Regions from separate parts of the Allobosea sp. F3-2 genome, predicted to be linked through region 2. Evidence: riboswitches for the same ligand, from Rfam matches in the RefSeq annotation. Region 2 holds a riboswitch; the other holds the start of a gene.
What was found. A riboswitch is a leader RNA that binds a small molecule or an ion and turns the genes downstream of it on or off. The one in region 2 is predicted to bind cobalamin.

Region 1 (7,047 bases), 1.6 Mb from region 2:
ACCCGCCTCGATGCCGCGGCGGATATGCCGGCGATAGATCGCCAGCATGGGCTCGACATCGTCGTCACGAGAGGGGCGGATGACAATCGACGCTTCGTTCTCCATGAGTTGTCGACGTCTTCAGCCCTGCGCCTGCTCGCTGGCGACATAGGTGTAGAGCCGCACCTGCCCGGCGGGATCGATCTCGCGATAGAGGCCCTGGATTTCGACGTCGAAGCCCGGGAAAGCGTTGAAGCTCGCCTCGAACATCTTGAGATAGTCGATCATCGGCTTGGCCCGCTCGGTCAGCCGCTCGCCCGGAACGATGGTGGCGATGCCGGGCGGGTAGACGACGAAGGGCGTCACCGCGATGCGGCCATCGATGGCGTCGATCGGCAGATAGTCGACATCGTTGCGCACGAGGCAGCGAGCCGCGTCATGCGGCGACATCGCCATCTCCGGCAGGTGCTCGGGCGAGAACTGCCGGTTCTGCAGCGCACTGACATCGTGCTCGCGGAAGAAGCGGTGCATCTCACCGCACAGATCACGCAGCCGCACGCCGCCATAGCGGCCCGGCCGGCGCCGGTAGAACTCCGGAATCGCCTCTTCCAGCAGGGCGTTGTCGTCATGCAGCTTCTTGAAAGCGACGAGGCCGCTGATCAGCGTGCCGGCCTTGCTGGCCTCGACGCCCGGCGTCAGCAGGAAGAGCAGCGAATTGAGATCGTTCTTCTCGGCGACGATCCGGTTCTCGCGCAGGAACTGCGCAACGATCGGAGCGGGGATGCCGTGCTCGGCATAGGCGCCGGTCTCGCGGTCGAAGCCGGGCGTCAGCAGGGTCAGCTTGTTGGGGTCGGTCATGGCGAAGCCCCGCTGCATCTGCGTGAAGCCGTGCCAGCTCGCATGGGGCGCCAGCTGCCAATAAGCCGGGTTGCTCGCAAGCTGATCTGTCGCAACCATCTCCCAGGCGACGTCGTGCACTGCACCCTCGCGCGAGGCGTCGGCGATGCTGACCCGGTCCGGCACGAAAGGCTCGAAGAACCAGCGCCGCTCGGGCCGGATCTCCTTCTCCTCGAACTCGCGCCGCACGGCCCGGATCTTCTTGCGCAGCTCGATGCCGAGCCGGATCGTGTCGTCCCAGAGCACCTCGCCCGAACGCCCCTTCATCATCTGCGCGCCGACGTCGAGCGAGGCGAACAGCGGATAGAACGGCGAGGTCGAGGCGTATTGCATGAAGCTCTCGTTGAAGCGCCGGTGCTCGACGCGCCGCTTCTGGCCCTTGATGTGCCTGTCCTTGATGTGGATCTGCGAGGCCTGGCTGAAGCTCGCGAGCTGCTTATGGGTCGATTGCGTCGCGATGATGCCGGGCGAATCCGGCCCCAGCCCCGAAAGCCCCATGGCGAAGCGGCCCGCATAGAGCGGATGGAACTTCATGAAGCCGGCCCAGGCTTCGTCGAACAGGATGTATTCGCAGAGATGCCCGATGCGATCGAGGATCATCTGCGCGCTGTGGATCGTTCCGTCATAGGTGCACTGCTCGACCACGGCGACGCGGAACGGGCGCGGCTTCTTCCAGGCGTCCGGGTCCTTGACCAGAGGGTTGGTGCGGATGCGCTCACGCAGCGCCTCCTCGTCGAAGCTCTCCCAGCGCATCGGGCCGATCAGGCCCCAGGCATTGCGCACTGTGGGGATATAGACCGGGATGCCGCCGGCGATCAGCAGTGCGCCGTGATGCGCGGCCTTGTGGTTGTTGCGGTCGAACAAGACGAGGTCGCCGTCCGAGACCAGCGCGGCGAGCGCGATCTTATTGGAGGTCGAGGTGCCGTTCAGGACGAAATAGGTCTTCTCCGCTCCGAAGATCTGCGCCGCTTCCTTCTGCGCCTTCAGGGCCGGGCCCTCATGGGTCAGCAGGTCGCCGAGGTCGAGCACGGAATTGTCGAGGTCGTCACGGAAGACGGCTTCGCCGAGATGCTCCATGAAGACGCGGCCGATCGGACTGCGGCTGTAGAAGACGCCGCCATTATGTCCCGGGCAGGTCCAGAGATGGTTGCCTTCCTCGGCATAGTCGACGAGCGCGCCGAAGAACGGCGTCTTCAGGGTCTCGGCATATTGCTTCAGACGGCTGATCAGGCTCTTGGCGATGAAGGGCGGGGTCTCTTCCGAGAGGAAGATGTAGCCGTCGATGAAGTCGAGCACCTCGACCGGCACGTCCTCGAAGCGCTTGCGGCGGATCAGCAGGATAATCGGGAAATCGAGGCCGCGACGGCGCATCAGGTTGATCAGCGCAGCGGTCTTGCCCTCGAGGCCCTTCTTGCCCCAGTCGACCACCATGCAGCCGATGGCCGCATCGGTCTGGACCGCGATCTCGGCATCCTCGAGCTTGCGGGCCTTGACGACCTCGAAGCCCGAGCGCTCGATCTCCTCGATGATCTGGTTGAAACGGATCCCTTCGAGGTCCTCGGCGTCGAAGTTCGGCGTCGCGAACAGGAAGGTGAAGCGCCTGAAATAATCCATGCCGTCTCCGCTGGCGTGAACTCGCAACAGTGAGTGAATCTTGCGACAATCCGGCGACTAACGATCTAGCCACATCTGCTGCCGGAATCACATCCCGGCCGTGGGCAAACGCTCAGCAGACAACCGAAGTTCGGTCTTCAGGGAACGAACCTTCCGCGGCGACCATAGCAGATGACTTGCTGTCTCCGCAGGGTGCCGAACCGGTTTGACGACGCCGCATTTCCGCCCTAATCCTCGCCGCGACGGTTCCCTCACGGGATCAAAAGGGAACGCGGTGCGGACGGATTTCCGCCCCATGCCGCGGCTGCCCCCGCAACTGTAAGCGGCGAGCCTTTCGCCAGACGCCACTGGGGCCTCGGACCTGGGAAGGCGGCGTGAAGGCACCGACCCGCGAGCCAGGAGACCTGCCGTCAGCCGTGGTCACACGCGAACACGTTCGGACGGGGTGCGCCGATCGCTGATTTGACTGTTTGCCGCCATCCGAGCGGCCGATGGGAGATCGCGTTCGCGGTGACGTGCCACTGACGTCAACACCCGAGGTCTCCATCGTGAACGTCTTCTCCCCAGCCGCCGGACGCGGCTGCCTGCTGCTTTGCGCCTCTCTCCTCGCCCTCGCCTGCTCTGCCCCTGCCCTGGCGCAAAGTGAGACCGGCCCGCTCTCCCTCGACGAGATCGTGGTCAGCGCCACCGGCACGCCGACCCCGGCACGCGAGATCGCGAGCTCCGTCACCGTCATCACCGCGAAGGATATCGAGCAGCAGCAGCGCCGCACCCTGCCGCAGGCGCTCGCCACCGTGCCGGGCATGAACATCGTGCAGACCGGTGGACCGGGCGGCCAGACCTCGGTCTTCATCCGCGGCACCAACTCCAACCACGTCAAGGTGCTGATCGACGGCATCGAGGCCAACGACCCCTCGACGCCGAACCGCTCCTTCGACTTCGGCTCGATGCTGACCGACGATATCGAGCGCATCGAGGTGCTGCGCGGCCCGCAGAGCGGCCTCTACGGCGCCAACGCGCTGGGCGGCGTGATCTCGATCACGACGAAGCGCGGTGAGGGACCGCCGAAGGCGACGGCGCGCGTCGAGGCCGGCTCCCACGGCACCTTCAACCAGTCGGCGGGCTTCAGCGGTGGCGACGACCGCTTCAGCTACGCCTTCAACGTCGCGCATTTCCGCACGGACACAACCGATGTGACGCCGCCGAACCTCGTGCCGCCGGGTCGACGCATCAACCCCAATGCCTTCGACAGCTACAACTATTCCGGCCGCGTCAGCGTCGCGCTCAGCGACACGCTGACGCTCAACTGGGTCGGCCGCTATCAGGAAGGGCAATTGCGCTATACCGGCGACACCGGCTTCCCAAGCCGGCCAGCACCCTATCGCTCGCTGCAGAACTATGCTCAGGCCTTCACCCGCAGCGAAGTCGTCTGGGATCCGTTCGGAGGACGCTTCGTCAACAGCTTCGGCGTCTCCTACACCAACCAGGACCGGGCAACGCGCACGGCCAAGGGCACGACCGGCATTCTCGGCCTGCCCAACGAAAACCTGGGCGAGCGCACCAAGATCGACTGGCGCGGCAATCTCGAGATCGCCAAGGGCCACAACCTGCTGATGGGCCTGCAATATGAGCGCGAACGGCTGGACACGACGGGCCTCGTCGCCTCCAACGGCAACAAGGCCGCCTATCTCGAATATCAGGGCAATATCCAGGATCGCTATTTCCTGGCCGCCAACATTCGCCATGACAACGACGACAGCTATGGCGGTCACACCACCTACCGCATCGCCCCCGCCGTCATCATTCCGGGAATGGAAACCAAGCTGAAGGCGAGCTACGGCACCGGCTTCAAGGCGCCGACGCTGAGCGAGCTCTTCATCGACTACCGCCCGGGCTTCAACTTCTACGGCAATCCGAACCTGAAGCCGGAGGAAAGCCGCGGCTGGGATGTCGGCTTCGAGCAGCCCCTATTCGACCGCAAGCTGCAGTTCGGTGCGACTTGGTTCCAGAACGACATCGACAACCTGATCGTTCAGAACACCGCGGGCACCTCCTATGCCAATATCGGCAAGGCCGAGACCAAGGGCGTCGAGGCCTTCGCTGCGTTGGAGATCTCGCCGCAATTCCGCATCCGCGCCGACTACACCTTCACCCTCGCCAAGGACGAGATCGACCGGCAGGAGCTGCTGCGCCGGCCGCGCCACAAGGCGAGCGCGACCGCGACATGGACGCCGACCGACAAGCTCACCCTCTCGGCGACGCTGCTCTATGTCGGCTCCTGGGTGGACGGCAATCGCGACTTCTCCGTCACCCGGATGAACGCGAAAGCCGCGACGCTGGTCAATCTCGCGGCCGAATACAAGGCGACCGACAAGGTCACCGTGTTCGGGCGGATCGACAACCTCTTCGACAAGCGCTGGGAGAACCCGGTCGGCTTCCTCGTCCCGGGCTTGGGCGCCTTCGGCGGCATCAAGGTGACGATCGGCGGGTGAGCGCTACCGCGCCAAGCGCGCCCTTGCCATGGCGGCCTTCACCGCCATGGCGATCGCGCTGCGGCGGCGAAGCCGGCGCGGGCTGCGAGCGCGAAGCACTCTGGCTCGGCTCAGTGCTTCTCGATCTCCGCCAGATAGGTCCGCACGGCCCGTTCAGGCCCGTGCCAAGAGGCGCTGCCCTTGCCCTGCAGCTCCGGCGCATCCTTCCAGCCTGGCTCGATGCCCGTCATATCCGGCAGCAAATGGGCGATGCCCTTGTGGCAGTCGATGCAGGTCTTCTCGCCAGTGGTCAGGAAGCGGCCGTGGATCTCGGCCGCGCGGCGCGTCTGCTTGGTGAAGTCCATCGCGACCGAGGAATGGCAGTTGCGGCATTCGAGCGAGTCGTTGGCCTTCAGCCGGGACCATTCATGCTTGGCGAGCTCGAGCCGGTGGTTGAGGAATTTCTCGCGCGTCGAGATCGTACCGAAGATCTTGCCCCAGACCTCCTTGGAGGCCTGCATCTTGCGGGCGATCTTGTCGGTCCAGTTGTGCGGAACATGGCAGTCCGGGCAGGTCGCGCGCACGCCCGAGCGGTTGGAGAAATGCACCGTCGACTGCAGCTCCTGATAGACGTTGTCGCGCATCTCGTGACAGGACGTGCAGAACTTCTCGGTGTTGGTGATTTCCAGCGCGGTGTTGAAACCGCCCCAGAAGATCACGCCGCAGACGAAGCCGCCCAGCGTCAGGAAGCCGAGCGGCAGATAGGCGCTCGGCCGGCTGATGATGCGCCAGAAGCGCACGACGACGCTCCAGCACCAGAGAACGAAGGATTTGAGCCTGGCCATGATGCGTTTCGCCTAAGGCTTCCGGCCGACGTCTTTGGCGTCCTGGAACCGGTTCTGGACGAGCGGCGCGACATCGGTCTGCTGGACATGGCAGGCGGTGCAGAAATAGCGCCGCGGCGTCACATCCGAGAGCACCTGCCCGTCGCGGTCCTGGAAATGGGTGACGCTGATCATCGGCGCGCCCGAGCCCTCGGTGAACTCGCGCTTGTGGCAGTCCATGCAGCGGTTGGTATTGAGGGTGAGCTGGTAGCCGTCGATGGAATGCGGGATCACCGGCGGTTGCTCCGGATAGTTGCGCATCCGCTTGACGTCGTCGACGATCGGCCGGCCGAGCGCCGGCACCCGGTCGAGCGCCATCGGGTCGGCCGTGCCGGTCAGGCGCGGCACGATCTTCACCGGCGCCCCCTCCTGCGAGAGGGCGGCACCGAAGGCGAGGACGAGGCCCGCCGCCATGGCGGCCCCGAGGAAGGTTCGCGAGCGCATCAGCCCGAGACCGGAACGATCTTGACCGCGCATTTCTTGAAATCCGTCTGCTTGGAGATGGGATCGGTGGCGTCTAGCGTCGTCTTGTTGATCAGCTGGCTGGCGTCGAACCAGGGCACGAAGACCACGCCGGGCGGCATGCGGTTGCGCCCGCGCGTCTCGACGCGGGTGCGCATCTCGCCGCGGCGCGAGATCAGCCTGATCTCCGCGCCCTGATTGAGGCCGCGCTTGCGGGCATCCTCCGGATGCATGAAGCAGCGCGCGCCCGGAAAGGCCTTGTAGAGCTCCGGCACGCGCATGGTCATCGAGCCGGAGTGCCAGTGTTCCAGCACGCGGCCGGTGACCAGCCAGAGATCGTATTCGGCATCAGGCGATTCCGCCGGCGGCTCGTAGGGCACCGCGATAATGCGGGCCTTGCCGTCCTTGTTGCCGTAGAACTCGACGCCCTTGCCGGGCTTGACGTAAGGGTCGAGCCCTTCGCGGTAGCGCCAGAGCGTCTCCTTGCCGTCGACCACCGGCCAGCGCAGCCCGCGGACCCGATGATAGAGATCGTAGGGTCCGAGATCATGGCCATGGCCGCGTCCGAAGGAAGCGTATTCCTCGAACAGGCCCTTATGGACGTAGAAGCCGAAGTGCTTCGCTTCCTGATTGTCGTATTCGGGATCGATCTCGCTCGCGGGGAAGCGATCGACCTGGCCGTTGCGGTAGAGGACGTCGAAGAGAGTCTTGCCCTTGTAGTTCGGATTGGCGTCGAGGAT
Region 2 (7,047 bases):
GGCTCAACGCCTCCGACAAGCCGCCCGCTGGAGACGCGTGACGCAATAGGTAGGTGGCGGAACGCATGCCGTTCAGATGGCCCATTGGCCGGGAAGGGAAACGATGAAGATCGCTGTGATGGGGGCCGGCGCCGTCGGTTGCTACTACGGTGCCATGCTGGCGCGGGCCGGTCATGCGGTCACGCTTGTCGCGCGGTCGCAGCATGTAGCGGCGATCCAGGACCATGGCCTCATCCTGGAAACCGCGACCTTCTCCGAAGCCGTCGCGGTTACGGCAACCGCCAAGCCGTCCGGAGTCAGCGATGCGGAACTCGTTCTGTTCTGTGTCAAATCAGGCGATACCGTCGCGGCGGGCCATGAGATGGCGCCTCATCTCCAGCCCGGCGCCACGGTTCTCAGCCTGCAGAACGGCGTCGATAATGCCGAACGCTTGCAGGAGGCCCTGGGACGGCCGGTAATACCGACGGCCGTCTATGTCGCGACCGAGATGCCGCGCCCGGGGCATGTCCGCCATCATGGCCGCGGCGAGCTCGTTATCGGCTCGGGCCCTACGAGTCCGGCGCTCGCCGAAATGTTCGGGCAGGCCGGTGTCCAAGCCGAAGTTTCCGACCGTGTCGTCGAGGATCTCTGGAGCAAGCTGATCGTCAACTGCGCCTACAACGCGCTCTCCGCGATCCCGCAGCTGCCTTATGGACGGATGATGCGCGTGGAAGGCGTGACCGCCTCCATGAAGGACATCGTCGAGGAGTGCCTCGCCGTGGCGCGAGCCTGCGACGTGCACGTCGAAGACGGCATTCTCGCCAAGGTGCTCGGCCTCGCCGCTACGATGCCCGATCAGCTCTCCTCGACCGCCCAGGACCTGGCCAGGGGCAAGCGAACCGAGATCAGCCATCTCAACGGCTATATCGTCCAGACTGGTGAAAGACTCGGCATCGCAACGCCTGCGAACCGCCTGCTGACGGTGATCGTCAAGCTGATGGAAGAGGGCAACCAAGACTAAGGGAAACACCCCGCTCGTCGCGGGCTGCCGCTTCAATACGGCGTTAGCTTCTGAAGCTGCCGGTTTAGCCTAACCTCCACAGGAGTAGCCGGCTCAGGCCGGCAGCTAGAGCATGCTGCGTTTTCACGGAAGCGCGGGTCATCCCGGCCGGAGCCCTCGGGTCCGATCTTCGATCGGCCCAAGGATAAACTCCGCAGAGAGCCGGGATCCATGCCTGAACCTGGACCGGAAACGCTCCGGCATGGATCCCGGGTCAAGCCCGGGATGACGGCGTGTTTCCGCATAAAATCAGCAGGCTCTAGAGCATTTTCGAGCGAAGTGGACACCGGTTCGCGTGAAGAAAATACGATAAAACAAAGATTTGAAGCATTTCCGCGATTCGGAGAAACGCGGAAATGCTCTAGAACTCGATGCCCTGCTGCGCCTTCACACCAGCGGTGAAGTGGTGCTTCACCAGCGTCATCTCGGTGACGAGATCGGCCGCCTCGATCAGCTCCGGCTTGGCGTTGCGGCCGGTGACGACGACGTGCAGGTCGGGGCGGCGAGCGACCAGCGTCGCCACGACATCGGCGAGCGGCAGATAGTCGTAGCGCAGGGCGATGTTGAGTTCGTCGAGCACCAGCAGCCTGATCTCGGGATCGGCCATCAGTTCTTTTGCCTTGGCGAAGGCGCGTTCGGCGGCAGCGATGTCACGGAGCTTGTCCTGCGTCTCCCAGGTGAAGCCTTCGCCCATGCTGTGCCAGCTCACCTGATCGCCGAAGGCTTCGAGCGCCTTGCGCTCCCCGGTCGACCAGGCGCCCTTGATGAACTGCACCACGCCGATGCGCCAGCCATGGCCGAGCGCGCGCAGGATCAGGCCGAACGCCGCCGTCGACTTGCCCTTGCCGGGGCCGGTGTTGACGATGAGCAGCCCCTTCTCCAGCGTCTTGGAGGCGACCTCGGCGTCCTGCACCGCCTTGCGCTTCTCCATCTTCGCCTTGTGGCGGGCAGCTTCGTCGTCGGTCGTCGCCATCATCTCGCTCGTCCTACTTCACCTGCATCGGCAATCCGGCGACCATGAAGACCACGCGGCCTGCGCGCGCCGCAAGCGCCTGATGCAACCGCCCCGCCTCGTCGCGGAAGCGGCGGGCGAGCGCGTTCTCCGGCACGATGCCGAGGCCGACCTCGTTGCCGACCAGCACGAGCGGCGCGGATATGCGCTCGCAGGCGGCGATGAGGGCCTCTCGCGCGGCGGCCGTATCGCGCTCCGCAAGGATGAGATTGGTCAGCCAAAGCGTCAGGCAATCGACCAGGATCGGCCGGCCGGCCGGCTGGGCGGCGATCGCATCGGCCAGATCGAGCGGCGCATCGACCGTCTGCCAACCCGTGGGCCGGCGCGCCCGATGCTCGGCGATCCGCTCCCGCATCTCCTCGTCATAGGCCTGCGCGGTCGCAATGTAGCTCCAGGGCGCCGGGTAAGCCTCGATCAACGCCTCGGCATGATGGCTCTTGCCGGAGCGGGCGCCGCCGAGGACGAGGGTGAGGTTGGGCAATTCCATCGAAAAGTCCTCAGCCGTCATGCTCGGGCTCGACCCGAGCATCTCCTGCAAGAGATTCTCGGGTCTGCGCTTCGCTTCGCCCGAGAATGACGGCGCACTGCATTGCACAGCTGCGCGGTGATGGCTAATGATGATCGGTGACGGTGCCTCCGCGAGGAGGTGAAAAGGGAACGCGGTGAAACGCCGCGGCTGCCCCCGCAACTGTAAGCGGATGTCTTTCGCCATCGGCCACTGGAGCGTTCGCTCCGGGAAGGCGGCAAAGGGCGCCAAATCCGCGAGCCAGGAGACCTGCCGTCGACCCGCAATGATCCAACCGGCTGCCGGCGGGGCGGCCACGGAGAGCCTTATGAACACCGCTTCGGTTTCCACCACCCAGCTCAGCGTCTCGGAGCGCGTCAAGGCGGTCGCCGCCGCGCTCGTGATCGGCGTCGCGCTGATCTACACCACCGGCTTCGCGGCCTCGACGAACGTCCACAACGCCGCGCACGATACCCGTCACGGCCTCGCCTTCCCCTGCCACTGAGGGAAAGCATCCATGGTCACGCGTGTTCTCACGGTCAGCATCCTGGCCGGGCTTCTGGCTGGGCTGATCGTCGCCGCCCTCCAGCATGTCACCACCACCCCGCTGATCCTCAAGGCCGAGACCTATGAGGCGGCGCTGCGCCTGAAGGCGCCGACGCTCGCCGCTTTCGACGGCGAGGCCCGGATCATCCTTGCGCACGGCCCCACAGGCGACGCGCCCGGCCACGACCATGCCGAGTGGAAGCCGCAGGACGGCCTCCAGCGCACGCTCTTCACCAGCGCGGTGACGATCGCGAGCGCGATCGGCTTCGCGGCGCTGCTGCTCGCGGGCATGATCGCGGCCGGCGACACCATCGATCAGCGCAGCGCCCTGGTCTGGGGCGCCTGCGGCTTCCTCGCGCTCGGGCTCGCCCCGGCAATGGGGCTCGCTCCGGAATTGCCGGGCGCCGCCTCCGCCGCGCTGGAGCAGCGCCAGCTCTGGTGGCTCGCGACCGCCATCGCCACGGCGCTCGGGCTTTTCCTGTTCCTGCGCTTCGAGCAGCCCTGGCTCAAGCTCCTGGCCGTAGTCGTGATCCTGCTGCCGCATGTCATCGGCGCCCCGCATCCGGCCGCGCCGGAGAGCAAGGTCCCAGCCGAAGTCGCGGCGCATTTCGCGGCGCTGTCCCTCGGCATCCAGGCCGCGCTCTGGCTCGTCACCGCCTTCATGGTCGGCGTGCTCTGGCCCTGGGCCAGCCGCCGCACCGCCTTAGCGCGCTGAAGGCAGCGGGGCCCATCGGCCCCGCGCGAAAGGCAAGCCATGTCCGAGGGCGACCTCACCATCCATGTCTGCACAGCCTGCAGACGGGCGCGCGCCGATCTCCCGGAAGGTTACGACCAGCCGGGGCTGGCGCTCGCCGAGGCGCTTGCCGAGCGCCTCACCAACAAGGGCAGCGCGATCCCCGTGCTGCCCGTCGAATGCCTCGCCGTCTGCAAGCGGCCCTGCACCATCGCGCTCAGCGCCGACGGCAAATGGACCTATCTGATCGGCGACCTCGATACTGAAACCCATCTCGACGAGATCGTCGGCGCGGCACAGGCCTATGCCGCCAGCGCCAACGGCATCGTTCCCTGGAAAGAGCGGCCCCAGTCCTTCCGCAAGGGCGTGGTCGCGCGCGTGCCGCCTTTGCCGGCGCGCCAGCAAGGATGACCTCATGAACGCTCCGCAGACCGCCAACCTCGGCAAGACGCCCTGCACGATCATCACCGGCTTCCTCGGCGCCGGTAAGACGACGCTGGTGCGCCATCTCCTCGAGAACGCCGAGGGCAAGAGGCTCGCCGTGCTCGTCAACGAGTTCGGCGATCTCGGCTTCGACGGCGAGTTCCTGAAAGGCTGCGGCATCGCCGGCTGCAGCGACGAGGACGTGGTCGAGCTGCCCAATGGCTGCATCTGTTGCACCGTCGCCGATGATTTCGTGCCGGCGCTGGAGAAGCTGCTGAATCGGCCGAACCCGCCCGAGCACATCCTGATCGAGACCTCCGGCCTCGCTTTGCCGAAGCCGCTGGTGCAGGCCTTCAACTGGCCGGCGATCCGCTCCCGCGTCACGGTCGACGGCGTCATCGCCGTGGTCGACGGGCCGGCGGTGGCCGAGGGCCAGTTCGTGGATGACCCCGAGTCGCTCGCGGCGCAGAAGGCGGCCGATGCGTCGGTCGAGCACGACAATCCGCTGGAGGAGGTGTTCGAGGACCAGATCCTCTGCGCCGATCTGATCCTGCTCAACAAGAGCGACCTCGTCGACGAGGCCGGCCGGGCCCGGGTCAAGGCCGAGATCGCCGAGCATCTGCCCAAGGCGATCAAGATCGTCGAGACCGCCCATGGCAAGGTCGAGCCGGCGCTGATCGTGGGCTTGGGCGCCGCCGCCGAGAGCGACCTCGCGGCCCGCCCCTCGCATCACGGCGAGGGCGAGCATGATCACGACCATGACGATTTCGACTCCATCGCCGTGCCCCTGCCGGCGGGTCTCACGCCCGAGGAGCTGTCGGCGCGCGTCGCCAAAGCGGCCGAGGCCGAGGGCGTGCTGCGGCTCAAGGGCTTCACCGCCGTGCCGGGCAAGCCGATGCGGCTCGTCGTGCAGGGTGTCGGCCGGCGCGTCGGGCATCATTTCGACCGGCCCTGGGGCGCGAGCGAACCGCGCGACGGGCGCCTCACCGTGATCGGCCTCAAAGGCTTCGACCTGAAGGCCGTGGAAGCGGCCCTCGCGGGGGCGTAACATCGACCGATGCACCTTCTCCCGACCAGCGAGATCAGGCTCGACGATGGCGAAGACGCCGTCGATCTCGCCCTGTCGCCGGGAGATGTGCTCGTCCTCTCCTTCACCGACAGCGACCTTTCGGCGCTGGCGGTGGTGGCAGATGACGGCAGCCTGTCGGTGCGGCTCGCGCCGCTCAGGCGACTGAAGCATCCGCTCTCGGTCGATGTCCTGATCGAGAAGACGGCGGCGCAGTGCCGCTTCGTGCTGGTGCGCTGCCTCGGCGGGCTCGATTACTGGCGCTACGGCATCGAGCAGCTCGGCGCAGCCTGCCGCGAGCGTGGCATTCCGCTCGTAATCCTGCCCGGCGACGAGCGCGACGATCCAAGATTGGGCGAGCACGCGACCGTGCCGGCGGAGTTCGCGGCCGAGCTGCTAGCCTATTTCCAGGCTGGCGGCGGCGCGGAGAACATGCGCCGGCTGCTGGGGTTGATTGGGCGGTATCTGGCAGAGCTTAAGCCCTCATCCGCCTGCCGGCACCTTCTCCCCCGAGGGGAGAAGGAAGCAGACATGCCCGTCTCGCCCTTCTCCCCTCGGGGGAGAAGGTGGCTCGGCGAAGCCGAGACGGATGAGGGCCGGCGCGACGCTCCCGACCTCGCGCCCGTCCCATTGCCGTCTTTCTTTGCACTTGGCGCCGATGGTCTCCCGCTGCCCTGGCGCGATGCACTCGCCGCCCTGCCCGCCGACCGGCCGCTGGCACCGATCCTGCTCTACCGCTCCGGCGTCGCCGCCGGCGACACGGCAATGGCCGAGGCGATTACCGCCGCCCTCGCCGCCCGCAGCCTCGCGCCCCTTCCGCTCGCGCTGACCAGCCTGAAGGACCCCGCCGTCACAGCCGAACTCGCCGCGCTGATCGCGACGCGCAGACCGGAACTGATCGTCACCACTACCGCGTTCTCCGCCCGCGAAGGCGCCGATTTCGTGCTCGACGCCGCCGATTGCCCGATCCTGCAGGCCATGCCCGTCGGCAGTCCGCGCGAAGCCTGGGAAGCCTCGCCGCGCGGTCTTTCGGCGGCCGACCTCGCCATGCAGGTCGCGCTACCGGAGTTCGACGGGCGGATCGGCGCCATTCCAGTGGCCTTCAAGGCGGAGGAGAACGACCCGGCGATCGGGCTCAGCGTCCGCCGGCTCGTGCCTGATGCGGACGGTGTCTCTGCGCTCGCCGATCTCGCGGCGGGCTGGGTCGCTCTGGCCCGGAAGCCAGCGGCAGAGCGTCGGTTGGCGTTGGTGATGTCGGACTATCCCGCGCGCGGCGGGCGGGCCGGCTTCGCCGTCGGGCTCGATACGCCGGCGAGCGTGACCGCGATCCGGAAGCTATTGGCGGGAGCGGGATATTCCGTCGATCTCCCCTCCTCGGTCATCCCGGGCGACCCACCGGGTCCGACCTTCGGTCGGCCCGATGGCAGGCTCCGGGAGACCTGGGATCCATGCCTGAGCGCTTCCGATAAAGGTTCAGGCATGGATCCCGGATCGTCGCCGCTGACGCGGCTTGTCCGGGATGACGGTGCGGATTTGGATGAGGGGGCTCGCTTGATGGCAGCCCTCACCGCAGGCCCGGCCGGCCTGAGTCTCCCGCTCACCACCTATCGCACCTGGCTCGCCAACATCCCCGCCGCCGCCCGCGAAACACTGCTGGCCGCACACGGCGCCCCCGACGCCGACCCCGCCTGCCACGACGGCGCCTTCCGCTTCCGCGCCGTGC

Region 1: another riboswitch for cobalamin. It lies ahead of FQV39_RS09285 (TonB-dependent receptor plug domain-containing protein); the one in region 2 lies ahead of FQV39_RS16490 (CbtB domain-containing protein).

Annotation. Positions count from the first base shown of each region.
Region 1 is NZ_CP042331.1:1,997,355-2,004,401, forward strand. It holds gene FQV39_RS09275 (GNAT family N-acetyltransferase) at 1-105, opposite strand, end outside; gene FQV39_RS09280 (Orn/Lys/Arg family decarboxylase) at 121-2,490, opposite strand; cobalamin riboswitch at 2,718-2,916, shown strand; gene FQV39_RS09285 (TonB-dependent receptor plug domain-containing protein) at 3,039-4,982, shown strand; gene FQV39_RS09290 (cytochrome c3 family protein) at 5,093-5,806, opposite strand; gene FQV39_RS09295 (nitrate reductase cytochrome c-type subunit) at 5,819-6,322, opposite strand; gene napA (periplasmic nitrate reductase subunit alpha) at 6,289-7,047, opposite strand, start outside.
Region 2 is NZ_CP042331.1:3,577,856-3,584,902, forward strand. It holds gene FQV39_RS16475 (ketopantoate reductase family protein) at 104-1,000, shown strand; gene cobO (cob(I)yrinic acid a,c-diamide adenosyltransferase) at 1,401-2,015, opposite strand; gene cobU (bifunctional adenosylcobinamide kinase/adenosylcobinamide-phosphate guanylyltransferase) at 2,026-2,559, opposite strand; cobalamin riboswitch at 2,663-2,848, shown strand; gene FQV39_RS16490 (CbtB domain-containing protein) at 2,885-3,061, shown strand; gene FQV39_RS16495 (CbtA family protein) at 3,074-3,817, shown strand; gene FQV39_RS16500 (DUF1636 family protein) at 3,857-4,246, shown strand; gene cobW (cobalamin biosynthesis protein CobW) at 4,251-5,306, shown strand; gene FQV39_RS16510 (cobaltochelatase subunit CobN) at 5,316-7,047, shown strand, end outside.